One region of the Hydrogenophaga sp. RWCD_12 genome, then DNA from elsewhere that is predicted to be linked to it. Evidence: predicted binding sites of a transcription regulator. Region 1 holds the regulator's gene; each other region holds the start of a gene.
The links. The regulator LexA, encoded in region 1, represses DNA repair genes until DNA is damaged. The targets are predictions, from matches to a motif close to ACTGTATNNNNATACAGT.

Region 2: a site for LexA is predicted at 7,532-7,549, ahead of ACLIJ1_RS09970 (PA0069 family radical SAM protein). Genes of this name have one in related genera too.
Region 3: a site for LexA is predicted at 3,593-3,610, ahead of imuA (translesion DNA synthesis-associated protein ImuA). Genes of this name have one in related genera too.

What each region holds. Positions count from the first base shown of each region.
Region 1 is NZ_JBKIXC010000001.1:1,077,693-1,088,122, reverse strand. Features, by position in the region: gene ACLIJ1_RS05150 (ExbD/TolR family protein) at 32-469, shown strand; gene lpxK (tetraacyldisaccharide 4'-kinase) at 466-1,593, shown strand; gene ACLIJ1_RS05140 (Trm112 family protein) at 1,574-1,780, shown strand; gene kdsB (3-deoxy-manno-octulosonate cytidylyltransferase) at 1,777-2,562, shown strand; gene adk (adenylate kinase) at 2,705-3,361, shown strand; gene ACLIJ1_RS05125 (asparaginase) at 3,427-4,419, opposite strand; gene lexA (transcriptional repressor LexA) at 4,510-5,190, shown strand; gene ACLIJ1_RS05115 (hypothetical protein) at 5,325-5,684, shown strand; gene ACLIJ1_RS05110 (D-2-hydroxyacid dehydrogenase family protein) at 5,776-6,783, shown strand; gene ACLIJ1_RS05105 (FimV family protein) at 6,846-8,903, opposite strand; gene ACLIJ1_RS05100 (3-hydroxyacyl-CoA dehydrogenase) at 8,979-10,430, shown strand, end outside.
Region 2 is NZ_JBKIXC010000002.1:589,543-599,972, forward strand. Features, by position in the region: gene ACLIJ1_RS09935 (ABC transporter ATP-binding protein) at 1-947, opposite strand, end outside; gene ACLIJ1_RS09940 (hypothetical protein) at 1,118-2,194, shown strand; gene ACLIJ1_RS09945 (ATP-binding protein) at 2,283-3,392, shown strand; gene ACLIJ1_RS09950 (response regulator) at 3,389-4,027, shown strand; gene ACLIJ1_RS09955 (alpha/beta fold hydrolase) at 4,042-4,929, opposite strand; gene ACLIJ1_RS09960 (alpha/beta fold hydrolase) at 5,035-5,877, opposite strand; gene ACLIJ1_RS09965 (wax ester/triacylglycerol synthase family O-acyltransferase) at 5,923-7,440, opposite strand; gene ACLIJ1_RS09970 (PA0069 family radical SAM protein) at 7,572-8,666, shown strand; gene ACLIJ1_RS09975 (hypothetical protein) at 8,736-9,296, shown strand; gene ACLIJ1_RS09980 (oxidoreductase-like domain-containing protein) at 9,298-9,471, opposite strand; partial or broken gene ACLIJ1_RS09985 (DUF1653 domain-containing protein) at 9,538-9,780, opposite strand; gene ACLIJ1_RS09990 (response regulator transcription factor) at 9,797-10,423, opposite strand; gene ACLIJ1_RS09995 (ATP-binding protein) at 10,420-10,430, opposite strand, start outside.
Region 3 is NZ_JBKIXC010000001.1:99,651-110,080, reverse strand. Features, by position in the region: gene ACLIJ1_RS00515 (error-prone DNA polymerase) at 1-1,332, opposite strand, end outside; gene ACLIJ1_RS00510 (Y-family DNA polymerase) at 1,441-2,745, opposite strand; gene imuA (translesion DNA synthesis-associated protein ImuA) at 2,690-3,571, opposite strand; gene rpoH (RNA polymerase sigma factor RpoH) at 3,727-4,686, shown strand; gene lysS (lysine--tRNA ligase) at 4,761-6,296, opposite strand; gene ACLIJ1_RS00490 (ABC transporter ATP-binding protein) at 6,367-7,083, opposite strand; gene ACLIJ1_RS00485 (ABC transporter ATP-binding protein) at 7,100-7,870, opposite strand; gene ACLIJ1_RS00480 (branched-chain amino acid ABC transporter permease) at 7,886-8,980, opposite strand; gene ACLIJ1_RS00475 (branched-chain amino acid ABC transporter permease) at 8,995-9,924, opposite strand; gene ACLIJ1_RS00470 (replication-associated recombination protein A) at 10,197-10,430, opposite strand, start outside.

The DNA.
Region 1 (10,430 bases):
GCCACGGTCCCGAAACAGAACCGGAGCCCGCATGAACTTTCGCCCCGGAACCCGGGATGAGCCCGAGATCAACCTGATCCCGTTCATCGACATCCTGCTGGTGGTGCTCATCTTTCTGATGCTGACCACGACCTACAGCAAGTTCACACAGCTGCAGGTCAATCTGCCGGTTGCCGACGCCCAGGCCCAGCGCAGCACCCCCAAAGAGATCATCGTGGCCGTCTCCAGTGACGGCCGGTATGCGATCAACCAGCAGTTGCTCGAAGGTGCTTCGGTCGAGGTGCTCACGCGCGCGCTGCAGCAGGCTTCACAGGACACGCGCGAGGTGGTGATCATCATCAGCGCCGATGCTGCTGCCACCCACCAGTCGGTGATCAACGTGATGGACGCAGCCCGCCGCGCGGGGCTGGTGCAGATCACGTTTGCGACGCAGCAATCGGGCTCCGCAACTGCCCGCGGCAAGTCCTGACACAACCCGGCCACACCTGCATGAGCCGATCCGACGCCCCGGCGCGCTGGCAGGCGATCTGGGCCGGGCGGGGCTGGCGCGCAAGACTGTTGTGGCCGCTCTCGCAGGTCTACGGCCTGCTTTCTGCGTGGCGCAGGCGGCGTTACCTCAACGGCAGCCTTCCTGTCGCGACCATGCCGGTTCCAGTGATCGTGGTCGGCAACGTGGTGGTTGGCGGCGCCGGCAAGACTCCCACCACACTGGCAGTGCTGGAACACCTCAAGAACGCGGGATGGCGCCCTGGCGTTGTCTCGCGGGGTCATGGACGACAGGGGCATGCAGTGCTTGAAGTGCGCCCGGACACCACCGCAACCGATGGTGGCGATGAACCGGTCCTGATCCGCCGCAAAGCCGAGGTGCCGGTGTTCGTGGGGCGCCGCCGTGCGGATGCGGCGCGTGCCCTGCTGGCGGCGCATCCGCAGGTGAACGTACTCGTCTGCGACGACGGTCTGCAGCACCTGGCCCTCGGTCGGGACGTGTCCATTGCGGTGTTCGACGATCGAGGGCTGGGCAACGGCTGGTTGCTGCCTGCCGGCCTGCTGCGCGAGCCGTGGCCACCGGCGGCGGGCGATCCGTTTGCACCCCAGCTGGTGTTGCGCCAGGGGCGGCACGATGGTCCACACGCAGACATCCCCATGCCGCCTGCAACGCAGGGTTTCAGCGCCACGCGGCGCCTCGCCGATCAGGCTGTTGATGCGCGTGGAGCGCGTCGTGACCTGCGCGCGTTCGCCGGAGAGACTCTGGTCGCGGTCGCCGGCATTGCACGGCCTGAGGTGTTTTTCCAGATGCTGCGAGAGCAGGGACTGGAGCTATCACAGACGGTTGCCTTGCCCGACCACGCCGATGCCAAGGCGTTCGCCGCTTTGCCGCGCTCGGCATCCGCCACGGTACTCTGTACCGAGAAGGATGCCGTCAAGCTGTTCAATGTAGTGGCTCGCTGGCCCGCCAGCCAGCGCCCCGCGGTCTGGAGCATTCCGCTGGATCTGCGGATCGAACCCGCATTTTTCGAGGCACTGGACCGCCGGCTGGCCGCCTGCGGGCGCAGTGGCCGACTATCATCCGCCGATGGACACGAAACTGCTTGAACTGCTGGTCTGCCCGGTCACCAAAGGCCCCCTGACCTTCGACCGCGACCACCAGGAACTCCTCTCCCGCAGCGCCCGTCTGGCCTACCCGGTGCGCGACGGCATTCCCATCCTGCTGGAACACGAAGCCCGCACGCTTTCCGACGAAGAGCTGGAGCGCCTGGCCGCCCACACGACCTCGCCATGACCCGCGCAGACGGCCAGCACGACGGCTTCGTCGTGCTCATCCCCGCGCGGATGGGCTCCAGCCGCCTGCCCGACAAGCCACTGGCCGACATCGCGGGTCTCCCCATGGTGGTTCGCGTGGCGCAACAGGCCGAGCGCAGTGGTGCCCGGCAAGTCGTGGTGGCGGCGGACGATGCCCGCATCGTGGCGGCCTGTGCATCGCACGGTATTGCCTGTCTGCTCACACGCGCCGACCACCCATCTGGCAGCGACCGGCTGGCCGAAGCCTGCGATCTGCTTGGGCTCAGCGACGACACGGTGGTGGTAAACGTGCAGGGCGACGAACCCCTGATCGATCCAACCCTGGTCCGGGCCGTGGCGAACGAACTCGTGCAGCGCAACGATTGCGTCATGAGCACTGCGGCGCATGCAATTGCCAGCACCGACGACTTCCTCAACCCCAACGTGGTGAAGCTCGTGCTGGACCGGCGGGGAACCGCCCTGTACTTCAGCCGCGCACCCATTGCCTGGTGGCGCGACGGCATGGCCGACGGCGCGCCGGCCTCGCTGCCGTCGCCGGCACCCTTGCGGCACATCGGCGTGTACGGCTACCGCGCCGGCTTTCTGCGTCGTTTTCCTAAGCTGGAACCTGCCCCGCTGGAACGCACCGAGTCGCTCGAGCAGCTGCGCACCCTGTGGCATGGCGAGCACATCGCAGTCCATGTGAGCGCGCTTGCACCAGGGCCTGGAGTCGACACGCCAGCCGACCTCGAGCGCGTGCGGGCCCTGTTCGTCTCAGTTTGATTCTCTTGCCGCGCCTGTAAGCCAGTGTCGGGGCGGGCCATGCTATCCTCGTTTGAACGCTTCTTTTGCGAGGGGCGCGGGTGCGCTCACGGAGACAAGCGCCCCTTTCGAATCCACTGAAAAACTCTTCACAAGGAAGACGATGAGACTGATCCTGTTGGGCGCTCCGGGCGCGGGCAAAGGCACTCAAGCCACCTTCATCTGCCAGAAGTACGGCATCCCCCAGATCTCCACTGGCGACATGCTGCGTGCAGCAGTCAAAGCTGGTACGCCACTGGGCCTGCAGGCCGATGCGGTCATGAAGTCTGGCGGACTGGTCAGCGACGACCTGATCATCAATCTGGTCAAGGAGCGCATTGCCCAGAGCGACTGTGTCAACGGCTTCCTGTTCGATGGATTCCCCCGCACCATCCCGCAGGCCGATGCCATGAAGGCTGCCGGCGTCAAGTTGGACTATGTGCTGGAAATCGATGTTCCGTTCGACGCCATCATTGAACGCATGAGCGGCCGGCGCTCGCACCCGGCATCTGGTCGCACCTACCACGTCAAGTTCAACCCGCCCAAGGTGGAAGGCAAGGACGACGTGACCGGCGAACCGCTGATCCAGCGCGATGACGACAAGGAAGAGACCGTCAAGAAGCGTCTGGAGGTCTACAGTGCACAGACCCGCCCGCTGGTGGACTACTACAGCAACTGGGCCAAGGCCGATCCGACCGCGGCACCCAAGTACCGCGCGATCAGCGGCACTGGCTCGGTGGACGAAATCACCGCCCGCGCCTTCCAGGCACTGGCCAGCTGATCCGGCGAACCGTACAAAACAAACCCGGCTTCGGCCGGGTTTGTTTTTTTCAGGCCGGACTCCGTTCAGGGCCGACCAGCTGCGTCGGCCAGCAAGCTGAGCGCCAGCGTGATGCGCGCTTTCACGGGCGAGAGTCCCGCCGAATCCGGCATCGGGTTTGACGGATCAGGAATCACCCTGCCACGGGCACAGCGTGTGGCACGCACCACACGTACATTGCGCGCCATCGCTTCATTCAATGCCTGCCCCAGGTCAAGGTGCACGGTACCGTTTCCAGTGGAAGCCACCACGATACCGCGCGGTAGCAGCGACGGATCGGCATCTCCCGCCAGCAGCAAGGCGCGCACCAGCGCACCGTCCGTGTCCGCGTGGCTGGTGACAATCTGCACGCTTGGCAACTCGGTTGCCGCCAGCACCCACTCCAGCAATCCGTTGTCACGTACCTCCGTTGGAGAGGCAGCGGGCGGTCGGTGGAACCAGCGAAGCTGCCCCTCCTCCACACAGGCCAGCGGTCCCGCATCCCCGGAGTCGAAGGCATCGACACGGTAGCTGTGCACCTTGGCCACATGCTGGGCCGCGTGCACCTGCCCGGCGCAGACCACCACCGTGCCGTGCACGTCCGCCTGCCCGGCAACCGTCACGGCATCCAGCAGGTTCTGCGGGCCGTCTGGCACCAGCGCGGTCGCCGGACGCATGGCGCATGTGAACACCACCGGCTTGACCGGTCGCAGCACCGACTGCACGAACCACGCAGTTTCCTCCAGGGTATCGGTGCCATGGGTGACCACCACCCCACTGACATCTTCGCGGGACAGGTGATGGACCAACCGTTCCAGCAGGCGCTTCCAGAGACCGAAATTCATGTCCTTGCTGTCGATCTGCGCGACCTGCTCCACCTCCAGCGGCAAACCTTCCAGCGCCGGTACGCCAGCCAACAGATCCTCCACTCGGACTTGCCCAGCCACATACCCCACGTTGTCGCCCGGACGGCTTGCCTTACCCGCGATGGTTCCGCCGGTACCCAGAATGACCCGAAGTCCCTTGTTGTTGATTGCCACTTGCCAAGTCTCCGAAACTGTTTAAAAATACAGATACTGGATAAGAAAACAGCTTATCCGTTGCCCCGCTCGCCAAACCACGAGGTTGACATGATCGAGTCGTTTCCGCCCAAACTCACGCCCCGCCAGCAACAGATCCTGGAACTGATCCAGAACGCGATTGCGCGCACGGGTGCGCCACCGACACGGGCCGAGATCGCCGCCGAGCTCGGCTTCAAGTCGGCGAACGCCGCCGAAGAGCACTTGCAGGCCCTGGCGCGCAAGGGCGTGATTGAACTCGTCAGCGGCACCTCCCGCGGCATCCGTCTGCGCAGCCACGACCTGCGGGCCATCAATGAGCAAAGGGCCCAGCAGCTTACACTGCCGCTGCCGAGCCTGACCCAGCTGATGCTGCCCCTCATTGGTCGCGTCGCGGCCGGGTCACCGATCCTGGCGCAGGAACACGTGGACCAGACCTACCACGTCGAACGCAGCCTGTTCCAGCGCACACCCGACTACCTGCTGCGCGTGCGCGGCATGTCGATGCGGGACGTCGGAATTCTCGATGGTGACCTGCTGGCCGTACAGGCGGGCAAGGAGGCCAAGAACGGCCAGATCGTGGTCGCTCGCCTGGGCGACGATGTCACGGTCAAACGCTTCATGCGGCGAGATGAACAGATCGAACTGCATGCCGAAAACCCCGACTACAAGACCATCGTCGTGCAAGCCGGCGAACCCTTCGAAATCGAAGGTCTGGCGGTCGGCTTGATCCGAAACAGCTTCCAGATCTGACCCTTCGGGTCGGCGCTGTCCTCGCAGGTGGCGGGCGTTTTGTCCGGCGGCATCCGTGCCACCGTGCACATCCCTGCGGGGTCGGCTTTTCCGTGTCAATCCTGCCTGTGTCCAACCCCTCACTGGAGTTTCACATGGGAATCCGCATCACTTCCACCACCTGGCGTACCCCCCTGCAGCTGATCGACAGCTGGTTGCCCGCGCCGTCGCCGTCTTGCCAGACCCGTCGCACGGCCTCACCCTGGCTGCAACGGTTCGCCAAGGCCGGCTGGCTGGGGCGTAACGCGCAACCTGCAGAAATCGCGCCCCGCTCCTCCATCCCGCTGGTACCCCCGGCCTGTCCCGCCACTGTGCGCGCGGCGCCGGTGCGCATCGTGCGACCACCCAAGACGGTGCGGGGCAACACCAGGCTCGTCATCGCCGGTCGCATGGCCGACGTCTGCGCCGAGCTGGACCGGCTGGCTGCTCTGGAACAGCCCAGCGCGTTGGTCTGACCGTCCTCGTCGCGGAGGAATCCTTCCCGCCCGGGTGGTGCCGGAACCCTGGCAAGGGCCGGCACCCGAGCATGACGGCACAATAGCCGGCATGAACATTGTCATCCTCGACGACTATCAGGACGTGGTCCGCAAACTCGATTGCGCCACGCGCCTGGAACCTTTTCCCGCCAAGGTCTTCACCAATACCGTCAAGGGAGTTGGCCAGTTGTCGATCCGCCTGCGTGATGCGGACGTGCTTGTGCTGATTCGCGAACGCACCCAGATCACGCGCCAACTCGTTGAAAAGCTGCCGCGGCTCAAGCTGATCGCGCAGACCGGCCGTGTCGGCGCGCACATCGACGTCAACGCCTGCACGGAACGCGGCATTGCCGTCGCCGAGGGCAAGAGCTCTCCGGTGTCCACGGCCGAACTGACCTGGGCATTGATCATGGCGTCAATGCGACGGATCCCTCAGTATGTGGCCAGCCTCAAGCATGGCGCCTGGCAGCAATCCGGCCTGAAAGCGTCGTCGATGCCAGCCAATTTCGGGCTGGGCATGGTGTTGCATGGCAAGACACTCGGTCTGTGGAGCTATGGCCGCATCGGCAAACTCGTCGCGGCCTACGGACGCGCTTTTGGAATGCGCGTTCTGGTCTGGGGCAGCGAAGCCAGCCGTCAGCAAGCGGTGAGTGACGGTTACGAACAAGCCAGCAGCCGCGAGGCGCTTTTCGAGCAGTCCGATGTGCTAAGTCTGCACCTGCGCCTAGGCGAAACCAGTGCAGGATGTGTCTCGCTGGAAGACCTGTCACGCATGAAGCCGACGGCCTTGCTGGTCAACACCTCCCGCGCCGAACTCATCGAGGCCGAGGCATTGCTGACCGCTCTCAACCGGGGACGACCTGGCATGGCTGCCGTGGACGTGTTCGAGTCCGAGCCGATCCTTCAGGGCCATGCCCTGCTGCGCCTGGAGAACTGCATCTGCACGCCGCACATTGGCTACGTGGAACTGGACAACTACGAAACCCTGTTCTCCGCCGCTTTTGAGAATGTGGTGAATTTCATCAAGGGCACGCCCACCAACATCGTCAACCCCGGGGCCTTGCAGGTCCGTCGATAGCGAGCCCAAGCACCATGAAAAAGGGCCGGAGTCTCCGGCCCTTTTTCCTGCACGATACGCAATCAACCCGCTTTGCCACCCTTGTTGGAGTCGTCGTCCGGGGGCATGAAGTCGAGCACTTCAAAATCGATCAGATTGCCGACCGGCAGCTCACTTCCGCCAGGACCGGCGAGCGGCGACACCAACTTGGCGGTTTGCTCCACCGGCACCGCCACCTCTGGAAGCGACGCCTCGAACGCCGATGCTTCCTGCAAGGCATCGAGGTCCACATCCAGCCCCAGGCGTGGTGATGCATGCGGAATGTCGTCCTGCGGAACGGTATTGCGCTCGCCAGCGGAGGCAGCAGCGACACCAGCACCCAAAGCACCGCGAGGACCTGCCGCCTTGAGCGGACGGATCGACGTGTGCTGGAAGTCGGAGGAACCCAGGCCGGCGTCACGCTTGATCACATCCTTGGCGATTGCGTGCAACAGCAGCAGTTCGCGATAAGCCTCCAGGTCGAACACCTCGGCTTCGCCATCGGAAGCATCGCGGAAGATCGAGTTCTCGATCACATCCAGCACGCGCGGCTGCGGCCAAAGGGCCTGGATGCGGCCAAAGGCGGTTTCGTACGACTCCAGCCCCTGGCTTGCATCGGAGTACTGACCGAACGGAGGCGCCCCCGCATTGAACTTCTGGTTGAACTCGACGCGCAGCTTGTCGTATTCGGCGCGCCGGTCGAGCTTGTGATAGAGCTTGAAGAGGTCCAGATAGGCCAGAGCGCTGGGTTCGTGACTCTCGTTGATGTGATTCTTGAGCACACCGATCGCCTGGTCGAACTCGCCCAGCGAGGCAAAGAAATCCGATTGCTGCTGCACATCGAACAGCTCTTCGGTGGCGACCGAGCGGGAAACCCCCATCTGGCTCGCCGGGAACTCGCGGCGATCCGAGCCCGTCAGCAGCGCAGCTTCGCTCTCGGTGGCATCGCTGTGCAAGACATGCAGGTCGTCCAGTCCCGATTCGTCGCCGAGATCAAGATCCAGGTCCAGCGAACGCGAAGGATTCACAGCGCCTTTGGTCGTTGCTGCCACATTCTTTGTCGCTCCCGCAGCCCACCAGCTTTTGGCCTTGGCATCCCCGGCACCCACTGCCGAGCGGCGCTTCCACAGCCAGCCAACACCCGCGAGGCTCAGCAACAGCAACCCGCCCAGCAGATACGCCAGCCAGGTCATGTAGCGCGATTTCTCGACTTCCGCTTCCATCGCCTGAAGGGCGGCCTTGTTCTTGGCCTCCTGCTCGCGCAAACCCTTGCTTTCGGCCTCCAGCACGGACAGCTTCTGGGCATCGCGCAGGATGTCTTCCGGCGACGCATTCAAGGCCTTCCACAACTGGGCCGCCGCTGCGCGTTCCTGTTCGTTGGACGTCGGCTCGCTCAGCAAGGCCAGAGAAAGTCTCAGTGCAGGATCCCGTTCGATGCCGAGATTCATGTCCACCGGATCGAGGTGCAGACGCGGCGCGACTTCTTTGGGCGCCTCGTCGCGCCGGACCACGCTGGGCGGCTTTGTGCGAGAGGGGGCGGCATTGCCCAATGCATCTGGCTTCTGGGCTCCTGCTGCAGCGGCCGAAGGAGCCGCGCTCGACTCCGCCCCGGTACGCCCGCTGCTGCGCAGCGAAGGTGCCGCTTTCAATGGCGGCAATGCCTTCGGCAGATCAGACGGGTTGGCCGAGGTGACCGGGCTGGCTTCGGTGCCGGAACCTGCCGTGGTGGCAGGATCGGACACGAGATCTGCCAGAAGAACGTAGCGGCGGGAGAAAGCAGACACACATCCTGCCCTGACCGTCACGGAGACAATCGGCTCGTTCACCGGCACCGTGGTCTGGATACGCACAGAGGCTTCGGCATCCGGTGCATTGCGCTGCACCGATGTACGCACCGAAGAAGGCCCGACCTGGTTGTCGCCGAACATCACGTCGGCATGCACACACTGGCTCGCGAGGTCATCATCGGCGCCCGCAACGGCCTGCACCTTGATATCCAGCGGACGGCCAATCACCACGGCTCCGCTGTGACGCCCCAAAGAGGCCGCGGGACTGCCCAACGCCGTTGATAGCAAAATAGAGCCGATCCAGATCTGGCGCACGTCAGAGCCTTTCCATTCTTGGTGGCAACATTTTGTCATAGGTCATTGCCCTCCCCCCTCGAATAATACTTTCATATGACCCCTACTTTTCAAACCGTCGGCATCGTCGGCACCGGCGCCATGGGCCGTGGCATCGCCCAGATGGCCGCACAGGCCGGCAGCGCTGTTCTGTTGTTCGATCTCCAGCCCGGTGCCGCCGAAGCCGCCCGCAAAGCATTGGCAGATACCTGGCAGACGCTGGTCGACAAAAGCAAGCTCGATGCGCAGAAGCGCGCATCCATGCTCGAGCAGTTGTCCTGTGTCAGCGAACTTTCGGCACTTTCCCCCTGTGATTTAGTGGTCGAAGCGATCGTCGAGCGCATCGACATCAAGCAAAAGCTCTTCGGCGATCTGGAAGCGCTGCTGCCCGAAACGGCCGTGCTCGCCACGAACACCTCTTCCCTCTCGGTGACGGCAATCGGTGCGGCCCTCAAGAGGCCCGGGAGACTGGCGGGATTCCACTTCTTCAACCCCGTTCCGCTGATGCGCGTCGTTGAGGTGATCGCCGGGCTGAAGACCGAAGCTGTGGTGTGCCAGCAACTGACCGAATTTGCACGCCAGTTCGGGCACACGCCGGTCACAGCGCAGGACACGCCCGGCTTCATCGTCAACCACGCCGGCCGGGGCTACGGCACCGAAGCGCTGCGCGTGGCGGGCGAACGGGTGGCCGATTTCGCCACCATCGACCGCATCCTCAAGGACCAGATGGGTTTTCGCCTCGGTCCCTTCGAGCTCATGGACCTGACTGCGCTGGACGTGTCGCATCCGGTGATGGAGTCCATCTACCGCCAGTACTACGACGAGCCCCGCTACAGGCCCAGTGTCATCACCGCTCAGCGCCTGGCTGGCGGTGTGGTGGGCAAGAAGGTCGGCGAGGGCTTCTACCCGTACGTCAACGGTGTGGCCCAGTTGCCTACCGAGCCAGCCGTGCCCGAAGTGGCTTCCCTGCCCCCGGTGTGGGTCTCCCCCAAGGCTGCGCGCCGCGCCGAGCTCTATCAGTTGCTCAAGAACCTGGGCGCCAGCATCGAAACGGCGCAAGCGCCGTCTGCCGCCGCACTGATCCTGGTGGCACCTCTGGGTCTGGACGTGACCACGCTGGCGGCGGTCGAGCGGCTGGACCCAACCCGCACGGTCGGCATCGACATGATGCTGGACGACGCCGCCACCAAGCGCCGCGTTCTGGCCACCAACCCGGCCACCCGCCCGGACATGCGCGACGCCGCCCATGCCCTGTTCGCCAGGGACGGCAAGGCGGTCAGCGTGATCAAGGACAGCGGTGGTTTCGTGACCCAGCGCGTGGTCGCAACCATCATCAACATTGCCGCCGACATGTGCCAGCAAGGCATCTGCACCCCGGCCGACCTCGAAGTGGCCGTCACCCTGGGCCTGGGTTACCCCATGGGTCCCCTGGCGATGGGCGACCGCATCGGTCCGACCAACTTGCTGGAGATCCTGTTCAACATGGGCACGGTCTACGCCGATCCGCGT
Region 2 (10,430 bases), on a different contig from region 1:
TTCTGTTCGTGGACCAGGCTGACAAAGATGTCTTCGAGCGAGCTTTCGCTCGACCGCAGATCTTTGAAGCCGATGCCCTGCGCGCCCAGGGCGGCCAGCAGTTCGGCGATGCCGGTGTCTTCCTTCTGGGCGTCGAAGCTGTAGGTCAGCGTCAGGCCGTCGGCCGAGAGCGTGAGCGGCCAGCGTGACAGCCCTGCGGGCACGGCGGGCAGCGAGTGCTGCAGCGTGAGCGCGAGCTGCTTCTGGCCGAGCTGGCGCATCAGCTTTACCTTGTCTTCCACCACGATCAGCTCACCCTTGCGGATCACCCCGATGCGATCGGCCATGTCTTCGGCCTCTTCGATGTAGTGCGTGGTCAGGATGATGGTCGTGCCGGCGTCGCGCAACTCCCGCACCAGGCGCCACATGTCGTGCCGCAGCTCCACGTCCACGCCCGCGCTCGGTTCGTCGAGGAACAGGATCTTGGGTTCGTGGGAGAGCGCCTTGGCGATCAGCACGCGCCGCTTCATGCCGCCCGAGAGGGTCATGATCTTGTTGTCTTTCTTGTCCCAGAGAGAGAGGTCTTTGAGGATCTTCTCGATGTAGGCCGGGGCGGGCGCCTTGCCGAACAGGCCGCGGCTGAAGTTCACCGTGGCCCAGACGGTCTCGAAGGCGTCGGTGTGCAGCTCCTGCGGCACCAGGCCAATGGTGGCGCGCGCCAGCCGGTAGTCGCGCACGATGTCGAAACCGTCGGCCGTGACGCTGCCTTCGGTGGGGGTGGCCATGCCGCAGATCACGCTGATCAGCGTGGTCTTGCCGGCGCCGTTGGGGCCGAGCAGGGCGAAGATTTCACCGCGGTGGATGTCCAGGTGGATGTTCTTCAACGCCTGGAAACCGCCGGCGTAGATCTTGGAGAGGCCTCGCACCTGGACGATGGCGTCCGCGGCGGCCTGGGCTTGGGGGGGCATGGTGTCTCCGGGTACTGGGGCGCCACAACGGCGCAAGCCGACGATTGTGAACGCTGACGCAAGGCCCGCGTTCTAGGGTGTCTTTCCCTGGCCACTAGGGAAGCTCTCGGATGGGCAAAAAAAGTGGTGTGCATAGATTCAAAGGCGACCTCAACCACGGGAGTTCGCCCATGCTTCGACGCCAGTTTTTCGCGGGTTCCGCCGCCGCCTTCGCCACTTCGCTCACCGGTTTCTCCAGCCCTGCGCTGGCCGCGCTGGCCCCACCAGCCATCAATGTGGTGGCGACCGTCAAAGCGCTGCGCATCGCCAGCGGCCCCTGGGCCGGGGGCTACCAAATCGCCCCCGCCGGGCGGCTCAACTGGTACTTCACCAACCTGGGGCTGCTGCCCGTGGTGCAACTGCTGAGCGCCGCCGACCGGGAGACCTACATCCGCAGCTACCTCGACCTCTATCTGCGCACCGTGCGTGCCGACGGCACGATCGAGGACGTGAACTTCACCTCGGGATCGAGCACCAGCGGAACCTATGCGATGGTGCCCTCCGACTCGGACGATTCCTATGCCGCCACCACGCTCTCGCTGGCGGCGAAGTACCTGCGTGCCAGCCAGAACTGGGCCTGGTGGGACGCCAACAAGGCACGGCTGAAGTTCATCGCGTACCGCAACCTGGCCGTGATGGCCAAGCCGACCGGCTACACCAGCGTGTTCCAGCCACCGCGCAACCAGGGCAACAGCATCGGCTACCTTATGGACAACTGCGAGGTCTACCGGGGGCTGCGCGACTTCGCAGGGGTGTTGCGCGATCGTGGCGAGCCATCCGAGGCCACCTACTACGATTCCTTCGCCACCGGCATCGCCAATGGCATCCTGCTGCGCGGCTTTGACGGCGCACGCAGCGGTTTCACCGTGGGGGATCACACCACGGTGGCGGAAACCGGTTTCTACCCGGGCACCACCTGCCAGGTGTTTCCGCAAGCCTTTGGCGTGAGCGAACTGGCGCCGTACTTCGACCGGGGCTGGCAGTTCCTGGAAACCTATTCGCCCGGATGGGCCGATGGCCGCTACGACCCCTACCCCTGGGCGGTGCTGGGCTTTGTGGCGGCCAAACGCGGGCGGCTGGCGCAGGCGCGCACGCAGGTGGCGATGATCGAGCAGAAGTTCGTCGACAACCGTGCGATCGTGACGCTCAACGAGCTGGGCTTCTACCAGCGCACCAAGCGCCTGCTGGCCGGGCTGTCGGACATCTGAGCGCCGCGTCCGACCAGCGTTGATCGCGGTCTGTCGGGGCGCTGCCCCACAGACGGCGGCACCTGTCGGGCACCACCATCGAGCGATGATGCGCATCCCATCCGTCCCTCTGCCGGCGCACAACTGTCACTCGGCGACGCAGACCCTGTTCACCCAGGTCTTGTCGCACCTGCCGGAAGGCATCTGGGTGTGCGACACGCAGAGCCACACCCTGCACCGCAACCCCGCGGCCATCGCCATCTGGGAAGGCGTGCGTGATGCCGACGTGAGCCGCTTTCCGGGTTGCCTGGGCTGGTGGGCGGACACCGGGCGCCCCATCGCCGAAGACGAATGGGGCAGCACCCGGGCCCTCAAGGCGGGCGAAGCCGTGCTGGACGAACGGGTTGAGATCGAGACCACCTCGGGCGCGCGCAAGGTGCTGCTGACCTCGTACATCCCGCTCAAGGGCGGCGGCAGCGCGCCGCCGGGGTGTCTGGTGGTCATCAAGGACATCACCACGCTGTTTCGCACCGAGCAGAAGCTGCGCGGCGCCGAGGCCTCGCTGCGGGCGCTGTCGCAGCGGCTGCTGGAGGTGCAGGAAGCCGAGCGCCGCCACATCGCACTGGAGCTGCACGACGACATCGGGCAGGTGGTTGCCGCCATGCGCATGCACTTGGCGCACATGGTCGAGACCGCCGGCCCCGGACCGCTGGCCGGGATGGCCTCGGACGTCTTGCAGATGTCCGACCAGCTGGGTGCGCGGCTGCGGCAGATCAGCCTGGGTCTGCGTCCGCTGGAGCTGGACGACTTCGGCGTGATGGCTGCGCTGCGCAGCCTGGTGGCGCCGCTGGGGCGACACCCTGCGGTGTCGGTGCGGCTGGTGGCCGAGGGCGACGAGCAGCGCTACCCGCCGGCAATGGAGTCCGCGGCCTACCGCATCGCGCAGGAGGCACTGAGCAACGCGATGCAGCACAGCGGTTGCAAGACGGTGCTCATCACGGTGTCGATGTCGCCAGCGCTGTTGCAGGTCACCGTCACCGACGATGGCGCGGGCTTCGAACCGGAGTCCTTGATGGCGGCGCAGCGCGACGGGCACGTGGGGCTTGCGGGCATGCAGGAGCGCGCGCGGCTGGCTGGTGGCTCGTGCGAACTGAGTTCCGAGGTCGGGCGCGGCAGCACGGTACTCGCACTGTTTGGTGTCGATGCGGTGGTGCCATGAAGGTCCTGCTGGCCGACGACCACGCGCTGTTTCGCGCCGGACTGTCGGCCTTGCTGGGCAGCCTGCCGGGCATGGAGATCGTGGGCGAGGCGGGCGATGGCGCGGCCGCGGTGGCGCTGGCGATCGAGACGCAGCCCGACCTTGTGTTTCTGGACATCGGCATGCCGGGCATGAACGGGATTGTGGCTGCCGGGCGCATCAAGGCGGCACTGCCACAGGTGCGCGTGATCGTCCTGTCGATGCACCTGAACGAAGACCACATCCGCCGCGCGCTCAATGCAGGGGCCGATGGCTATATGGTGAAAGACGCTGCTCCTTCCGAACTGAAGGCCGCGGTGCAGGCGATGGCCGTGGGGCAGAGCTATCTGAGTCCGGCAGCCGCGTCGCTGTTGATCCGGCAGGCACTGCCCGCGCTGCGGCAGGCCGATCCCATGAGCGTGCTCACGGCGCGGCAATCGGATGTGCTGCGACTGGTGGCCGACGGAAAGACCACCAAAGACATCGCCCGCCTGCTGCAGGTGTCGCCCAAGACGGTCGACGTCCACCGCACGCAGCTGATGCAGCGGCTGGACATCCACGACATCGCCGGGCTCACGCGCTTTGCCGTGCGGGTCGGTCTCGTGGGGCCGGAATAGTCCGGCGTCAGGTGTCAGGCGGCTGCGCGGGTCGAAAGGTCCGCAATGCCCTGCGCGAAGCGCTCCAGCAGGGCTTCGGGCAGGTCGTGGCCCATGCCGCGGATGAAGTCGGTCCTGGCACCGGCGATGCGGCGGGCGAGGTCTTCGCCACAGGCCAGCGGCACCAGCGGGTCGTCGACGCCGTGGATCACCAGGGTCGGTGCCTGGATGCGCGGCAACAGCGCCGAGCGGTCGCCGTCGGCCACGATCGCCAGCAGCTGCCGGGCCGAACCGGCCGGGTGCCAGGCGCGCTGTACCGAAGCCAGCGCGCGCGCCTGCAACGTCGGCGGGTCCATCGGGAACGCGGGGCTGCCGATGACGCTGAGCACATGCCCGATCCACTCCACCGCTGCGACCGTGCCCGGGCGCATCGGGCGCGACATCAGTACGCGCCGCACCTGCCAGGAAGGCTGGGGCAGCCGGCGCGCGCCGCTGGTGGTCATCATCAGCGTGAGGCTGGCCACACGTTCGGGCGCCATGGCAGCGAGATGCTGGGCGATCATGCCGCCCATCGATGCGCCACAGACATGCGCCTTCCGGATGCCCAGCGCGTCCAGCACGCCGACCGCGTCCTGTGCCATGTCGGCCAGCGAGTAGGGGCTTTTCACCGGCAGGTGCATCGCATAGCGCAATGCGGCCATGGCCATGTTGGGCACGCCCGCAGCGTCAAAGTCCTGGCTCAGGCCCATGTCGCGGTTGTCGAAGCGCACGACCCGAAAACCACGGTCGACCAGCATCTGGACCAGCGGCTGCGGCCAGGCGATCAGCTGCATGCCCAGGCCCATGATGAGCAGCACCACCGGCCCCTCGCGCGGCCCCTGGTCGTCGACTTCAATCTGGATGCCGTTGGCTTCAACCTTCATGGGGATGTTCCGAGAGAAGACTGCGATCCGGCGCCGGGCCGCCCCAAGCCGGATCAGCCCCCTCGGGGGGCAGCGACCCGCGCAGCGGTGGAGCGTGGGGGCGATTCAGTACCACTGGGTGAAGACTTCGGGCTGGTGCGCGACCTTGAAGAACCAGCGTCGCGCGCCCTGCACGTCGAAGCGCTTCCAGTGCGCCGGGTCCTGGCGCAGGCGGTCGGCGATCGCGTACATCGCCATCGGGTTCATGCCCATGCCGATGTGGCTGGCGTGCACCTCGATGTTTTCGGTGTGGGCGTGCCGCGCAGGGTTGATGCTGCATTGCCAGGCAACCACACCGTCGGTCTTGCTGTAGATCGAAGTGGTCGGCACCGGCGGCGGCTTGCGCACCTCGGCCAGCAGGTCTTCGTCGTGCGGATGCTGGCCGCTGACCAGCTTGTAGAAGCGCCAGGCGTTGGTCGCCATCGGATGGCCGGTGAAAGGTGTGCCGAGCGTGATCACGCAGCGCACGAGGTCGGGCACTTCCTTGGCCATCTCGCGCGCGTAGATGCCGCCCAGGCTCCAGCCGACCAGGCTGATCTTGCCGCCGTGTTTCCTGTGCAGCTCTTCGATGCGGGCGCGGCAGCCTTCGAGCACACCGTCGCGCGGGCCGAGGTTCAGGCCCTGCTTCCAGCCGTGGGCCTCGTAGCCGTGCTGCCTGAGGAAGCGGCGCAGTGCCAGCGTGCTCATGTCGTTGGCGCCCAGGCCCGGGAACACCAGCACCGCGTGGCCGTCGCCAGACGGCATCTTCGAAAGCCAGGGCGACACGGCGGCCAGCGCCATCGCCTCCCACGGCGCGCGCGCCTCCAGCATCATCAGCCAGAGACCGGGCGGCACGGTGTGCAGCGTGGTGTCGGTATCGTGTTCCGGTGGTGGTGCGGTGTGCGAGGGCTTGCGTTGGCGTGGACTCATGCTTGCGCAGATGCAGGAGAGCATCGAAATGGGCATCGGACCATGTTAGCGAGCGCGCGCGGTCTTCTTTGGTGCGGCGGCCCTAGACACCGGTCGCTTGCGGGACACAGCTGGGGGCTTCTCCGTGACCTGCGGCACGGGCAGCGCGCGCAGTTCGTCCAACGCCTCGTCCACCGCCAGCGCGAGCGCCTTCACGTCGGGCATCGCGGCGCCGTCGGCCATCAGGCCGAAGTCCATCGCCGCGTCGAAACTCTGCACCGTGATGTTCAGTGCCAGGCCGTGCACCACGATGCTGGTCGGGTGGTTCGAGAGCACGCGCGCACCCGCCAGGTAGAGCGGCACCTGCGGCCCGGGCACGTTGGAGATCACCACGTTGGCCACCTGCGGCAGCCGCTCGGCGGCCTTGGCCTTGCCATACAGCGAGGCAGCGGCTTCGATCAGCCAGGGCACGCCGATCGAGGGGTAGTCGGTCGGCAGGATGCTCTTCATGCGGCCCATGGTGGATTTCATTGCGGTGGTGGCGGCGCGGATGTGTGCCAGCCGCTTGCCCGGATCGGCCAGGTGCGTGCCCAGGCTGACCAGACTCATCGAGGCCTGGTTGTCGGGACGGGTATCGCCGGCCTCGCGCAACGAGATCGGCACCGCCGCCACCAGGCTCTTGCGCGGCAGCGTGCCGTGCTGCTGCAGGTATCGGCGCAGCGCCCCCGAGCAGAGCATGAGCACCAGGTCGTTGAGCGTGGCACCGTGCTCGCGAGCCAGGGTCTTGAGTTCACGCAACGGCACGCTGGCGGCGGCGAAGGCGCGCGCGGGCGTGACGGTGGCGTTCATTTGCGTGTTCGGTGCCAGCGTGACATTGCCCGAGCCTTTGCCCAGCAGGGTTCTGGCACTCAGCGCGTTCTTCGCAGTGCCGGCGACGGTGCCCAGGGTGGCCGGCAGGTCGCGCACGATGCGCGCCACCTGCACCACCTCGTTGCTCAGGGCTCCACGCAGCATCTCGACCATGTCGAGCTTGAAGGTCCTGGTGCGGCGCGAAGCTCGGATCTCGATGTCGCGCGGCTCTGGCGTGAGGTCGAACAGCACATTGGCCAGCGCCACCGCGGCCTGGCCGTCGACCGCCGCGTGGTGCAGCTGGGTGTAGATGCCGACCTGCTTGCGGCCCGTCGCGCTGCGCGGCAGGCCTTCGATCACGTGCATCTTCCACAGCGGCCGGTGGCGGTCCAGCAGCACCGGATGCAGCGCCGACACCTGCTCTTCCATCAACGTGCGCGCGTCGCCGTGGGTGGCGCTGCCGCGCGGCAGTTTGATTTCGACCACGTGCTGCGTCAGGTCGGGCACGGCGTCGACCCAGGCCGGGTTGGCCAGGTTCAGCGGCATCCACCACAGCCGCCGGCGCAGCACCGGCGTGGCCGGCAGTCGGGCCGCGATGTGCCGCCGCAGGTCGTTCACGTAGCGTCCGCGGTGGCCGGCGGGCAGCTCCAGCAGGTGCATCGCGCCCACATGCATGGGCATCTCGGGCTTTTCCAGGTAGAGGAAGGTGGCGTCCAGGCCGGAGAGTTGTTGCATGCCCATGGCTTGTCCCGTTGTTTTGTCGGTCGCCGGTCATTGTGGGCTTGTGGCGCGATGCAGGAAACCTCCGCCGGTCTCTTGTGCAACAACTGTAAATATGTACAGTATTGGCTTTGCCGTCGAAACCGATGACCGAAGTCCGTCTCCCCCTCACCGCCCTCAAGGGCCGCGGCGTGGCCCAGCGCCAGCCGCACCGTTTCGAACGCGACCAGCGCGCTGCCTTCGACGACGGCTGGGGCACGCTCGACAACGGCCAGGCCGAAGGCGAGGAGGCCGCCGCGCCCGCCACGCAGGTGACCTGGGAAGACTGCAAGAGCGCGATCACCCGCAACGACTCGCCCGATATCGGCTTTAACCTGGGTCTCAACCCCTATCGCGGCTGCGAACACGGCTGCGTCTACTGCTACGCGCGACCCTCGCACAGCTACCTCAACCTCTCCCCCGGCCTCGATTTCGAAACGAAACTTGTGGCCAAGCGCAACATCGCCACGGTGTTGCGACAGGAGCTGATGCGCCCTGGCTTCGTGCCCGAACTGGTGGCGGTGGGCACGGTGACCGACGCCTACCAACCCATCGAGCGCGAATGGCGGTTGAGCCGCGCGTTGCTGGACGTGCTGGGCACCGCACAACTGCCGATGGCCATGGTCACCAAGGGCAGCGGCGTGGAGCGCGACCTCGACCTGCTCGCGCCGCTGGGCCAGCAGCGTCTGGCGGCGGTGTACGTGACCATCACCACGCTGGACCCGAAGCTCGCGCGCATCCTGGAGCCGCGCGCCGCGGCGCCGCACCGGCGGCTGCGCACGATCCGCACGCTGTCGGAAGCGGGTGTGCCCACGGGGGTGAGCGTGTCGCCGCAGATCCCGTTCATCAACGACGACATGGAGCAGGTGCTGGAAGCCGCCTACGAAGCCGGCGCGCGCCGCGCCTTCTACCAGGTGCTTCGCCTTCCGTGGGAACTCTCGCCGATGTTCCGGCAGTGGCTGGAGCTGCATTACCCGGACCGGGCTGCGCGCGTGATGGGCCGGGTGCAGGACCTGCGCGGTGGCAAGGACTACGACGCCGATTTCGCCACCCGCATGAAGGGTCAGGGCATCTGGGCCGACCTGATCCGCCAGCGTTTCGTGAAAGCCTGCGAGCGGCTGGGCTTCAACCGCGAGCGCGAGCCGCTGGATCTGAGCCGCTTTCGGCCGGCGGCGCTGCGGGGACAGGGCGATCTGTTCTGAGGTCGCTATGATCCGCGCCGGGCTCAAGCTGCATGGGCGTGGCCCGCACAACAATGTCAGGAGGAAACCATGTGGAACCGCACCGCGGCCGCGCTTGCTTTGGCTGCATTTTCTTTGCCCGTGTTGGCAATGAACCAGTGTCTGGACACCACGGGGCACAAGTCATTCACCGACCTGCCTTGTCCGGGTGTCACCCCGGCGCAAGCCGCCGCGTTGCCTGGACGCGCTGTTGCGTCCGGCCCGGCGGACGTGCAGGCTCCTGCCACACCACCGCACCTGCCCTTGCTGACCGCTGGGCAGGGCGCGCCGCGTGAACTGGTCACGGCGCTGTACCGCTGCCTGGAAGCCGCGTCGTCTTCGTCGCAGCGCCAGTTCCGCGAATGCAGCTGGCCGGAGGGCAGCGCCCATCAGCTGGCCAGCAACGACTGGCGGGCGTTGCTGGTGCTGTGGCGTGAGCAGCTGCCGCAGCGCCTGCTCGCGTCGTCCGGTTCGGTGGACAAGGCCGAGCGCAATGGTCAGCTCGAACTCGTGGACGGCAGTTCGGACCGGATGGATCGGCGGCTCTCGGCGAGCTTCGCGCGCCACGAGGGACGCTGGAAGCTGGTGAGCCTGCGTTTCCCGCTGAAGTGAGTCAGGCGGCGAGGCGGGCGAGCGCGTCGTCGCGCCAGCCGGCCAGCGCGGCGTAGTAACCCTCCCACACGCAGCCATTGCACCCGCGCCCACAGCAACTGGTGGGTTCGGGCGGTGGTGGGCGCAGGGTCTCGTCGAGATGTTCACTGCGTTCGCGTTGCGCACGGCCGCGCATGTGGGCGATCAGCGCTTGCGCCGTCGGCAGGTCGCCCAGCGGAATGCGCGAGGGGTCGTGCGGTGTGAAGCGCGGCTGCTGTTTGCCCTCGAATTCGCCGTGCTCGGCGAACATCGCTGCTGGACGCACCCAGAGGCCGCCCGTGGTCAGCCCTTCGCCGTAGAGCGCCCGGTACAGCGTCATGCCCTGCAGGGTTTCGCTGCAGCGCACGGTATCGATCACCTCGTACCAGCCGCCCTTGTAGTGGCGGTACAGGCCGGGAGGCGTGGGATGCAGCGGGGGGAGGTCGTGGTCGGTCGGTGCGGTCATGCGGGAAGCGGAAAGGTCATTCGCCCGGGTCGGCGATCAGCCGGCCCATGCGATGCGCGAGTTCCACCGCCGACTGCACCTGGAGCTTCTCGAAGATCTTGGCGCGGTGGAATTCCACCGTGCGCTGCGCGATGCCCAGGTGGTCGGCGATGTTCTTGTTGTAGTGGCCCTGCAGCAGTTCATCCAGCACCTCGCGCTCGCGCGGGCTCAGGGCGGCCAGGGCCCGCTGGAATTGCAGCTTGTCCTGCGAGTCCGTGTGCAGGCGCACGGCGGCGGTGCGCGCCGCCTCCACCTTGTCGACCAGCAGGTTGTTCTGGAACGGCTTCTCCAGAAAGTCCCAGGCGCCGTTCTTCACCGCCGCGACCGCCATGCCGACGTCGCCGTGACCGGTGAGGAACAGCACCGGCCAGGGCCAGGGCAGTGCCTTGAGCTGCTCGAAGGTGGCCAGCCCCGACAGCGGCTCCATGCGGATGTCCAGCAGCACGACGGCGCAGGCGTTGGGCACCTCGCCACTGCGCACCGCCTGCAGGAACAGGTCGCCGCTCGACCAGCTGCGGGTGGGCAGGCCGCGCGAATCGAGCAGCCAGGCCAGGCCTTCGCGGAAGTCGGTGTCGTCGTCGACGATGTGGACGGTCGGGTTCATGGGTTCA
Region 3 (10,430 bases), 980 kb from region 1:
GCCACTGCCCAGCGCGTCGAGCGCGGCCTCGTCGAAACCCAGCGCCTTGCCCACGTCGCGCAGAGCGCTGCGCGGTCGGTAGCTGATGACGGTGGCGGTCAGCGCCGCGCGCTCGCGGCCGTATTTGGCGTAGAGGTACTGGATGACTTCCTCGCGCCGTTCGTGTTCGAAATCCACATCGATGTCGGGCGGCTCGTTGCGCTCCTTCGAGAGGAAGCGCTCGAACAGCACCGCCGTGCGGTCGGGGTCCACCTCGGTCACGCCCAGGCAGTAGCAGACCGCGCTGTTGGCCGCCGACCCGCGCCCCTGACAGAGGATGTGCTCCGAACGCGCGAAGGCAACGATGTCGTACACGGTGAGGAAGTAGTGTTCGTAGCCCAGCTCGGCGATCAGCGCCAGCTCGTGCTCGACCTGCTGCTGCACCTTCGCGGACGCGCCCATGGGCCAGCGCCGGCCCATGCCTTCGTAGGCCAGGCGGCGCAGGTAGCTCGCGGGCGTCTCGCCCGCCGGCACCACCTCGCTGGGGTACTGGTAGGCCAGTTCGTCGAGCGAGAAACGGCAGCGTTCGGCCACCTTCAGCGTCTCGGCCAGCAGGGCCTCGGGGTAACACTGCGCCAATGACAGCCGCGACCGCAGGTGCTGCTCGGCGTTCGGCGCCAGCGCGTGGCCGCACCCGGTCAGCGGCTTGCCGACGCGGGTCGCGGTGAGCACGTCCTGCAGAGCCTTGCGCGAGCGCACGTGCATGTGCACGTCGCCCACCGCCACCAGCGGCACCGCCGTGAGCTCGCTGCTCTGGCGCAGCCGGTGCAGGCGCATCTCGTCGTCCATCAGGCGCAGCTGCTCCACGCCCAGCCAGCAGCGCCCCACGAAGTGCTGCAGCAGCCAGCGCGCCAACGTGTCCATCTGCGCCTGCGCGCTGCCGCGCTGCGGCACGGCGATCACCAGGCAGTCGGCCAGCGCGTCGGCACTGATGTCCTTCAATAACAGCCGGTACGTGCCCTTGCTCGCCGTGCGGCGCAGGCGCGTGATGAATTCGCAGAGGTTGCCGTAGCCATTCAGGTTGGTGGCCAGCACCACCAGCGTGAACGGCGCATCACTCTGCACCTGGAACTGGCTGCCCACCAGCAGCGGAAACTCCAGTGCCTTCGCGGCCACGTGGGCGCGCACGATCCCGGCCAGCGAACACTCGTCGGTCAGCGCCAGCGCGTGGTAGCCGAGCGCATGCGCGCGCTGCACCAGCTCTTCCGGCCGGCTCGCTCCGCGCAGGAAGCTGAAGTTGGAGCAACACAGCAGCTCGGCGTAGGACGGAATGCCGGGTGTTGCAGGCGTCATAGTGACCGCTCCGGCGCGACATGCCCGAACCCAGGATGCGGTGGAACCGGCTTTGCCGGGCCGCTCGCATCGCCCCCTGGAAGGGGGTCGCGCGCAGCGCGGCGGGGGTCAGGCAAATATTCCATGGAGGAACCATGCAGGTGCCGCATCCAGCCGCGTCTGGAACACCCACAGCACGCCCGCGTGCACCGACTGCGCGACCCAGTAATCACGTGCCACGTGGCGGATCTGGCCGGCCGCCTCGTCGCGGTCCCACCAGCCGCCCTCGACCCGCTGCGGGCCGGCGAGCAGCTGCAACTCACCCTGGTAATACGGCCGGTCACCACGCACCAGCAGCTTGAGCGGCACCGGCAGGATGAACCCGGGCTGCGGCACATCGCTGTCCGGGACGGGCTTGCGCGGCAAGGGTTCGCCCGCCGGCTGCCAGCGGCACATCCACTCGGGGCGGTGGTCTTCGCACAGCACCGGCCGCAGCACACGCTGCGGTCCCAGGCGCACGGCGATGCGCTCCAGCACCAGGGGCAGCGCCTCTCTGCCGGCGTCCTCGTCGGGCAGCCAGGAGGCGCTGTGCTCCTCCAGCGGCTGCACGACGTCGGCGGTGAGTTCCAGGTCGCCCACCGGCGCCAGCAGTTCCACCCGGGCCAGGTGCTCGGCCAGCAGGCGGCACAGGTGGTCGATCTGGCGCGTGGGCTCTGCCGTGCGCACGGTGAGGCAACCGCCCTCGCCCGCCGACTTCGCGCGCATGGCGTCGTGCGCCCAGTGCAGCGTGAACGCGGTGGTGCCGCTGTGGCGCGCCGCCAGCCAGCCGCACAGCGACAGCAGCAGGCGCCGCGCGCCGAACAGCAGGGCCGGCGCGTCGTCCACCCGGAACATCAGCTCCAGCCGTTGCGCAAAGCGCTCGGGCGGCTCGATCCACTGGTGCACCTCGGGCGCCCGGCCGTAGATCTGGTCGAGCGCCGCCAGCAGCGGCTGGCCGAAGCGGCGGCCCACGCCACCCCGCGGCAGTCGGCGCACATCGCCCAGGGTGCGGCAACCGATGTGCGCCAGCGTGAGCCGGTGCGGGCGCACGGCGCTGAGCGTCTCCATGGGCAGGGCGTCGAGCAGCGCCCCCAGCGGTCCAGCCAATCCGTTGGACATGCCGGCACGCGCCAGCGCCAGCGCCGCCAGGCTGTTGGGCGCCCAGGCCATCCGGCCCACACCCAGTTCCGCACCTTCGGCCTGTACGCGCTCGTGCAGCGCACGCCGGCCACCGAACAGGCGCACGCTGGCCGCCAGCTCCATGACCACGGCTTCGTCGGCGACGGCGACCCGGGGCGTGAACTGGAGGGCCCAGAGCGCCAGCGCCTGCAGCGCCGCGTCAGTGGGCAAGGCGCTGTCGTCGGGCGGTGGCAGCAGCAGCGCTGACCAGAGCATGGTCGCTCTCGTGAAAAGCCGGTCCGGCCGGCACCACCGGTTCGGGCACACGCGCCGGATCGCGCGGCAGCAGGATGCTGGGCTGGCGCAGCCGCGGCGTCAGGATGGCCTGAAGACCTCCCGGCATGGCGTGCAGGTGCAACGGAGTCTCCAGCGGCGGCCCTTTGCGCTTGAACACCTCGACCGCCAGGCACCAGTCCGGCGCCACCCGCGCCAGCAGCCGCAACGGCGCGGCCGAGGCGCTGCGGGCCGCCTCCGCCGGCCGGCACAGGAACACCGGCGCATCGCCCGCCCCGGCCAGCACCTGCAGGCGGCGCAGCTGCTCGGGCCGCGCCTTGGGCAGCCAGGCGATCAGCGCGCCACAGGAGCGCCCCTTGAGCAGCTGTTCGGTCGCCCACAGGCGCTCGGCCGGCGTTTCGGCCTGCACCCAGACCAGTTGCCGCTCGGTCACCCCCTCGAAACGCAGACCCGGCAGGTGCGGCGGCTGCGGCGGCCCGACCAGCACCACGCTGCGACCGGCGGCGCAGACCCGGGACAGCGCCGGCCCCAGCAGACGCCACTCCAGCATGCCTCCCTGGGTGCTGAGGACCTCGGTCAGCCCCTGGCAGGGCCAGCCGCCACCGGGCAAGGCGGCGTCCAGCGACTCGAACCCGCTGGACAGCGTGGCCATGACCGGGCGCCCCAGCTGGTCACCGCGCCAGATCGCCTCGGCCACCGCACGCGGCAGCGCCTGCGGCATGGTTTCGCGCGGCAGCCGGCCAACAACGGCAACGGACGCGGAAACCTCCGGCAAGTCGCCGGACAGACGCTGGGGCAAGGCGGACATGGCAAATTCAAGGCTCTAAATACTGTTTTTATGTACAGTACAAGAAACCGGAGCGATTGTCCACCAAGGCCTTCACGGTCAAGGAACCATTCTTTTAGCACTCACTCATAGAGAGTGCTAATATTTGAGCAAGACCACTTAGGAGGTTCTTTCTGATGTCCAACACCCTGCTTGCCCCCGCTGCTGCCCTGCCCTCCGCCACGCTGGCCGTTGCCAGCCCGTGGAGCCGTTCGCTGACGCTGCCGCCGCTGGGCAACCTGGACGCATACATCTCCGCCGTCAACCGCATGCCGCTGCTGACGCTGGAAGAAGAGCAGTCGGCCGCCCGCCGTCTGCGCGACCACAACGACCTCGACGCCGCCGGCCAGCTGGTGATGTCGCACCTGCGCCTGGTGGTCTCGATCGCCCGCCAGTACCTGGGCTACGGCCTGCCGCACGGCGACCTGATCCAGGAAGGCAACGTCGGTCTGATGAAGGCCGTCAAGCGCTTCGACCCCGAACAGGGCGTGCGCCTGGTCAGCTACGCGATCCACTGGATCAAGGCCGAGATCCACGAATACATCCTGAAGAACTGGCGCATGGTCAAGGTCGCGACGACCAAGGCCCAGCGCAAGCTGTTCTTCAACCTGCGCTCGATGAAGCAGGGTTTCCGTGCCGAAGCGCTGGACGGTGACACGCACCGCGAAGCGTTTTCCGACGGTGAGGTCGATCTGGTCGCGCGCGACCTGAAGGTCAAGCCCGAAGAAGTGCGCGAGATGGAAACCCGGCTCTCGGGTGGCGACGTGGTGCTCGACCCGAGCCCCGGCGAAGACGGCGAAGACAGCTTCGGCCCCATCGCCTACCTGGCCGACGCGACCCACGAACCGACCGCCGTGCTCGAATCCGCCGAACGCGACGCGCTGGCCACCGAAGGCGTGGCGCGCGCCATGGGCGAGCTCGACGACCGTTCGCGCCGCATCGTGACCGAGCGCTGGCTCAAGGTGAACGACGACGGCTCGGGCGGCATGACGCTGCACGAACTGGCGGCCGAGTACGGCGTGAGCGCCGAGCGCATTCGCCAGATCGAAGTCGCGGCCATGAAGAAGATGCGCAAGGCGCTGGCCGAATTCGCCTGATCCGCAGCGGATCACCCAAAAGGAAACCGCCCGAGGGCGGTTTCCTTTTTACCGGTCGAAGCCACGCCGCACCATCAGGCCTCGCGACGCAGCGCCGGGAACAGGATCACGTCGCGGATGCTGGGCGAGTCGGTCAGCAGCATCATCAGGCGGTCGATGCCGATGCCGCAGCCGCCGGCCGGGGGCATGCCGTATTCCAGCGCGCGGATGAAGTCGGCGTCGTAGTACATCGCCTCTTCGTCGCCACCGTCCTTGGCCGCAACCTGTGCGTGGAAACGCGCGGCCTGGTCTTCGGCGTCGTTCAGCTCTGAGAAGGCGTTGCCGAATTCGCGGCCGGTGATGTAGAGCTCGAAACGCTCGGTCACTTCCGGGCGGTCGTCGTTGGCGCGGGCCAGCGGCGAAATCTCGGTCGGGTGCTCCATGATGAAGGTCGGGTTCCAGAGCTTCTCTTCGACCGTCTCTTCGAAGTACAGCACCTGCAGGCTGGCCAGCGACCGGGTCGAGAGCTGGTGCTTCTCTTCGCTCATGCCCAGCTTGCGCAGCGCCGGGATCAGCCAGGCCGGGTCGTCCACCCCGGCGCCGGCCTCGGTGTACTTGAGGATGGCTTCGCGGATCGTCAGGCGCTCGAAGGGCGAGAACACGTCCACCGGCTGGCCGTTGTAGGTCAGCGGCGTGTCGCCGTGCACCTGCTTGACCACGTGGCGGATCAGTTGCTCGTTGAAGTCCATCAGGTCCTGGTAGTTCCAGTACGCCGCGTAGAACTCCATCATGGTGAACTCGGGGTTGTGGCGGACGCTGATGCCTTCGTTGCGGAAGTTGCGGTTGATCTCGAACACACGCTCGAACCCGCCCACCAGCAGGCGCTTCAGATACAGCTCGGGCGCGATGCGCAGGAACATTTCCTGGTCCAGCGCGTTGTGGTGCGTCTTGAAGGGCTTCGCGTTGGCACCGCCGGGAATGGGGTGCAGCATGGGCGTCTCCACTTCCAGGAAGCCGTGGCTGACCATGTAGTCGCGGATGCTGGACAGGGCTTTGCTGCGGGTGACGAAACGGCGGCGCGAGGCCTCGTCGGTCATCAGGTCCACATAGCGCTGGCGGTACTTGATCTCCTGGTCGGCCACACCGTGGAACTTGTCGGGCAGCGGACGCAGGCTCTTGGTGATCAGGCGGATCTGGTCGGCATGGATCGACAGTTCGCCAGTGCGGGTGCGCATGAGCACACCCTCGGCAGCCACGATGTCGCCCAGATCCCAGTGCTTGAACGCGGCCAGTTTCTCTTCGCCCACGCTGTCGGTGTTCAGGTAGAGCTGGATGCGGCCGCCGCTGGGACCGAAGGTGGCGTCCTGGATGGTCGCGAAACAGGCCTTGCCCATCACGCGCTTGAGCATCATGCGGCCGGACACGCTGGCGCGCACCGGATTGGCTTCCAGTGCTTCCTTGCTCGATTCGCCGTGCGTGGCGAACAGCGCTTCGGCGGTGTCGCGGGGCTTGAAGTCGTTCGGGAAGGCCACGCCCTCGCCGCGCTGCTGCGCTTCGCGCAGGCCTTTGAGCTTCTCGCGCCGCTCCGCAATCAGCTGGTTGTCGTCGGTGGGTGGGTGTTCGGTGGTCATGGTGTGGGACAAATAAAAACGGGTTGCGCCCGAAAAGCGCAACCCGTCATTGTAAGTTCCGGCCTGGAGGTCAATGCCCCAGGTACGCCTCACGCACTTTCGGGTCGACCAGCAGGTCCTTGCCGGCGCCGGTCATGGTGATCAGGCCGGAGTCCATCACATAGCCGCGGTCGGCGATCTGCAGCGCCCGCTGGGCGTTCTGCTCGACCAGCACCACGGTCACGCCCTGTGCGGACACGTCGCGCACAACCTCGAAGATCTTGTCGACCATGATCGGCGACAGGCCCATCGAGGGCTCGTCCAGCAGCAGCACCTTGGGCTGGCTCATCAGCGCACGCGCCATCGCCAGCATCTGCTGCTCGCCGCCCGACATCGTGCCGGCCAGTTGGTCCTTGCGCTCCTTGAGGCGCGGGAAGATGCCGAACATGCGCTCGATGTCGGTGGCGATGCCAGCCTTGTCGGTGCGGATGTAGGCACCCATCTGCAGGTTTTCGGTGATGGTCATGCGGGTGAAGACACCGCGACCTTCCGGCACCATCGCCAGACCCAGCTTGACCAGATCCCAGGCGCCGCGGCCCTTGATGCTCTGGCCCAGGTATTCGATGTCGCCGCCTTCGAAGCCCAGCGAACCGGTGATGGCCTTCATGGTGGTGGTCTTGCCGGCGCCGTTGGAGCCGATCAGCGAGATCAGCTCGCCTTCGCGCACTTCCAGGTCGACGCCCTTGACGGCCTTGATGCCGCCGTAGGAGACCTTCAGCCCGCTGACTTTGAGGAGTGTGTTTGCCATATGTCTGCTCTCTCTTTCAGTGGCCACCAGTGCCCAGATACGCCTCGATCACCTTGGGATCGCTCTGCACCTCGGCCGGCGTGCCGGACGAGAGCTGCTTGCCGTAGTCGAGCACGGTCACACGGTCGCACAGGCCCATCACCAGCTTCACGTCGTGTTCGATCAGCAAGATGGTGCGGTTGTCCTTGCGGATGCGGTCGATCAGTTCGCGCAGCTGCACCTTTTCGGTCGCGTTCATGCCGGCCGCGGGTTCGTCCAGCGCGATCAGTTGCGGGTCGGTGGCCAGAGCGCGGGCAATTTCCAGACGGCGCTGGTCACCGTAGCTCAGCGTGCGCGACTTGTAGTCGACGAACTTGGCAATGCCCACGTACTCCAGCAGTTCCATCGCGCGGCTGCGGATCTCGGCCTCTTCCTTCTTGAAGCCCGGCGTGCGCAGCACGGCGCCGATCAGGCCCGAATGCGTGCGCACGTGGCGGCCAACCATCACGTTTTCCACCGCGGTCATTTCGGGAAACAGGCGGATGTTCTGGAACGTGCGGGCGATGCCGGCCTTGGCCACTTCGTGCACCGCGGTCGGCGTGTAGGGCTTGCCAGCCAGCTCGAAGCTGCCACTGTCGGGCGTGTAAAGGCCGGTCAGCACGTTGAAGAACGTGGTCTTGCCGGCGCCGTTGGGGCCGATCAGACCGTAGACCTGGCCGCGCTCGATGGTGATGCCCACGTCGCTCAGGGCCTGCAGGCCGCCGAAGCGCTTGGACACATTGGCCACTTTCAGAATGGTTTCGCTCATGGTGGTGTCCTTCGGTTACTTCGTCAGAGCCTTGCCGTGTTCCGGAGAGGGCCACAGACCCTTCGGACGCAGCAGCATCACCACCACCATGGCCAGCGCGATCAGCAGCTGGCGCAACACCTCTGGGCCCAACCGGCCGCCGGTCACATAGGACAGGTCGGGCATGTGACGCAGCAGTTCGGGCAGACCGGCGAGCATCAGCGCGCCCAGGATCACGCCGGGGATGTGGCCGATACCGCCCAGCACCACCATGGCCACCACCATCACCGACTCCATCAGCGAGAACGATTCGGGCGAGACGAAACGCTGGAACGACGCGAACAGCACGCCGGACATGCCGCCAAAGGTGGCTCCCATGCCGAAGGCCAGCAGCTTGAGGTTGCGGGTGTTCAGGCCCATGGCCTTGGCGGCGATCTCGTCTTCGCGGATGGCCATCCAGGCGCGGCCGATGCGAGAGTCCTGCAGGCGGTAAGACACGAGTACCGACAGCAGCACGAAGAACAGGAACAGGTAGTAGTACATCGTCACGGGCTGGAAGGTGTAGCTCCAGTCGCCCAGCGAGAAGGTCTGCCGCTGCCCCATGTTGAGGCCGAACACGGTGAGCGCGTCGATCTGCGCGATGCCCTTGGGACCGTTGGTGATGTTCACCGGGCGGTCCAGGTTGAGCATGAAGATCCGGATGATTTCACCGAAGCCCAGCGTGATGATCGCCAGGTAGTCGCCGCGCAGCTTGAGTGTCGGCGCGCCGAGGATCATGCCGACCAGACCCGCAATGGCCGCGGCCGCGAGCATCACCAGCCAGACATTGACGTGCACCCCATTGGGGAACATTTCCTTGATGGCCGGGAAGGTATCGGCCAGGTGCGGCGAAGCCAGCAGGCCGTAGATGTAGGCGCCCACCGCGTAGAACGCGATGTAGCCCAGATCCAGCAGGCCGGCGTAGCCGACCACGATGTTCAGGCCCAGTGCCAGCAGCACATACAGCAGCGCCAGGTCCACGATGCGGGCCCAGGAGTTGGAACCCGTGGCCTGCAGCAGCAGGGGTAGGACCAGCAGAGCGATGCCGGCCAGTGCAAAGGCAATGATCTTGCCGTTCTTGGTGTTCGTCATGGTGCGTCTCCCGGTCAGGCGCGGTCGGCCACACGTTCACCCAGCAGGCCCGAAGGACGCAGCGTGAGCACCAGTGCCAGCACGATGAAGGCGAAGATGTCGACATACTGGCTGCCCAGCACGCCGCCGGTCAGCTCGCCCAGATAACCGGCGCCCAGCGACTCGATCAGGCCCAGCGCAATGCCGCCGACCACTGCACCGGCGAGGTTGCCGATCCCACCCATGACGGCTGCCACGAAGGCCTTGAGGCCGGGCATGAAGCCCATGGCGTGCTGCACGGTGCCGTAGTTGGAGGCCCACATCACGCCAGCGATCGCGGCCAGCATGGCGCCGATGATGAAGGTGGCAGAGATGACCACGTCGGGCTTGATGCCCATCAGCGCGGCCACGCGAGGGTTCTCGGCGGTGGCACGCATCGCGCGGCCCAGATTGGTCTTGTTGACCAGCCACATCAGGAAGGCGAGGGTGATCGCGGTCGCGGCCAGGATGACGATCTGCGTCACCGAGATCACGGCGCCGGCGAACTCGATCGGTTCGCGCGACAACATCGCCGGGTAGGCCTTGGGATTGGGCTGCCAGATGATCATGGCAAAGGTCTGCAACAGCAGCGACATGCCGATCGCGGTGATCAGCGGTGCCAGGCGCGGCGAATTGCGCAGCGGCCGGTAAGCCAGTTTTTCGATGCTGTAGTTCAGCGCACCGCAAACGACCATCGCAATCAGCGTGGCCAGCAGCAGCACCAGCCAGCCCGGCAGGTCGGGCGAGGCACTGCTCATCCAGCCGATGATGGTCCAGCTGGTCAGTGCGCCGACCATGAGCACGTCACCGTGCGCGAAGTTGATCAGGCCGATGATGCCGTACACCATCGTGTATCCCAGCGCCACCAGCGCATACATACTGCCCAGGACCAGACCATTGATGATCTGCTGCAGCAAGACGTCCATGAAGTTTTCTCCGTGTTTTTGACAGGCCGGGACACATCGACCGGGAAATCCGATCCCGCGCCGTTGTGCAGCGCGGGGCCCCGTGTTCAGACCCGCTTCAACTTAGCAAAAAACCCGCCAGGTCGGACCTTGTCACAGGGCAGACGGCGGGTTGGAGGCGGATTGTAGCCAAGGGTGACGAGGCCCCGGATACGTGGGAGCCCTGATCTGGCGCGGGTTTTCCCTTGTTTCGGACGGTTGGAACGCGCTGCATCAGCGCATCAGGCAATTCATTAGTTTTTTTGATCATTGAGCTTTTTGAGCTCGCGTAGCTTATCGCCGATGCGGATTTCCAGGCCGCGGTCCACCGGCCGGTAGAACTGCGTACCGGTCATGCCCTCGGGCAGGTAGTTTTCGCCCGCGGCGAAGCCGCCTGCCTCATCGTGGGCATAGCGGTAGCCTTTGCCGTAGTCCAGATCCTTCATCAGCTTGGTCGGTGCATTGCGAAGGTGCATCGGCACCGGCCG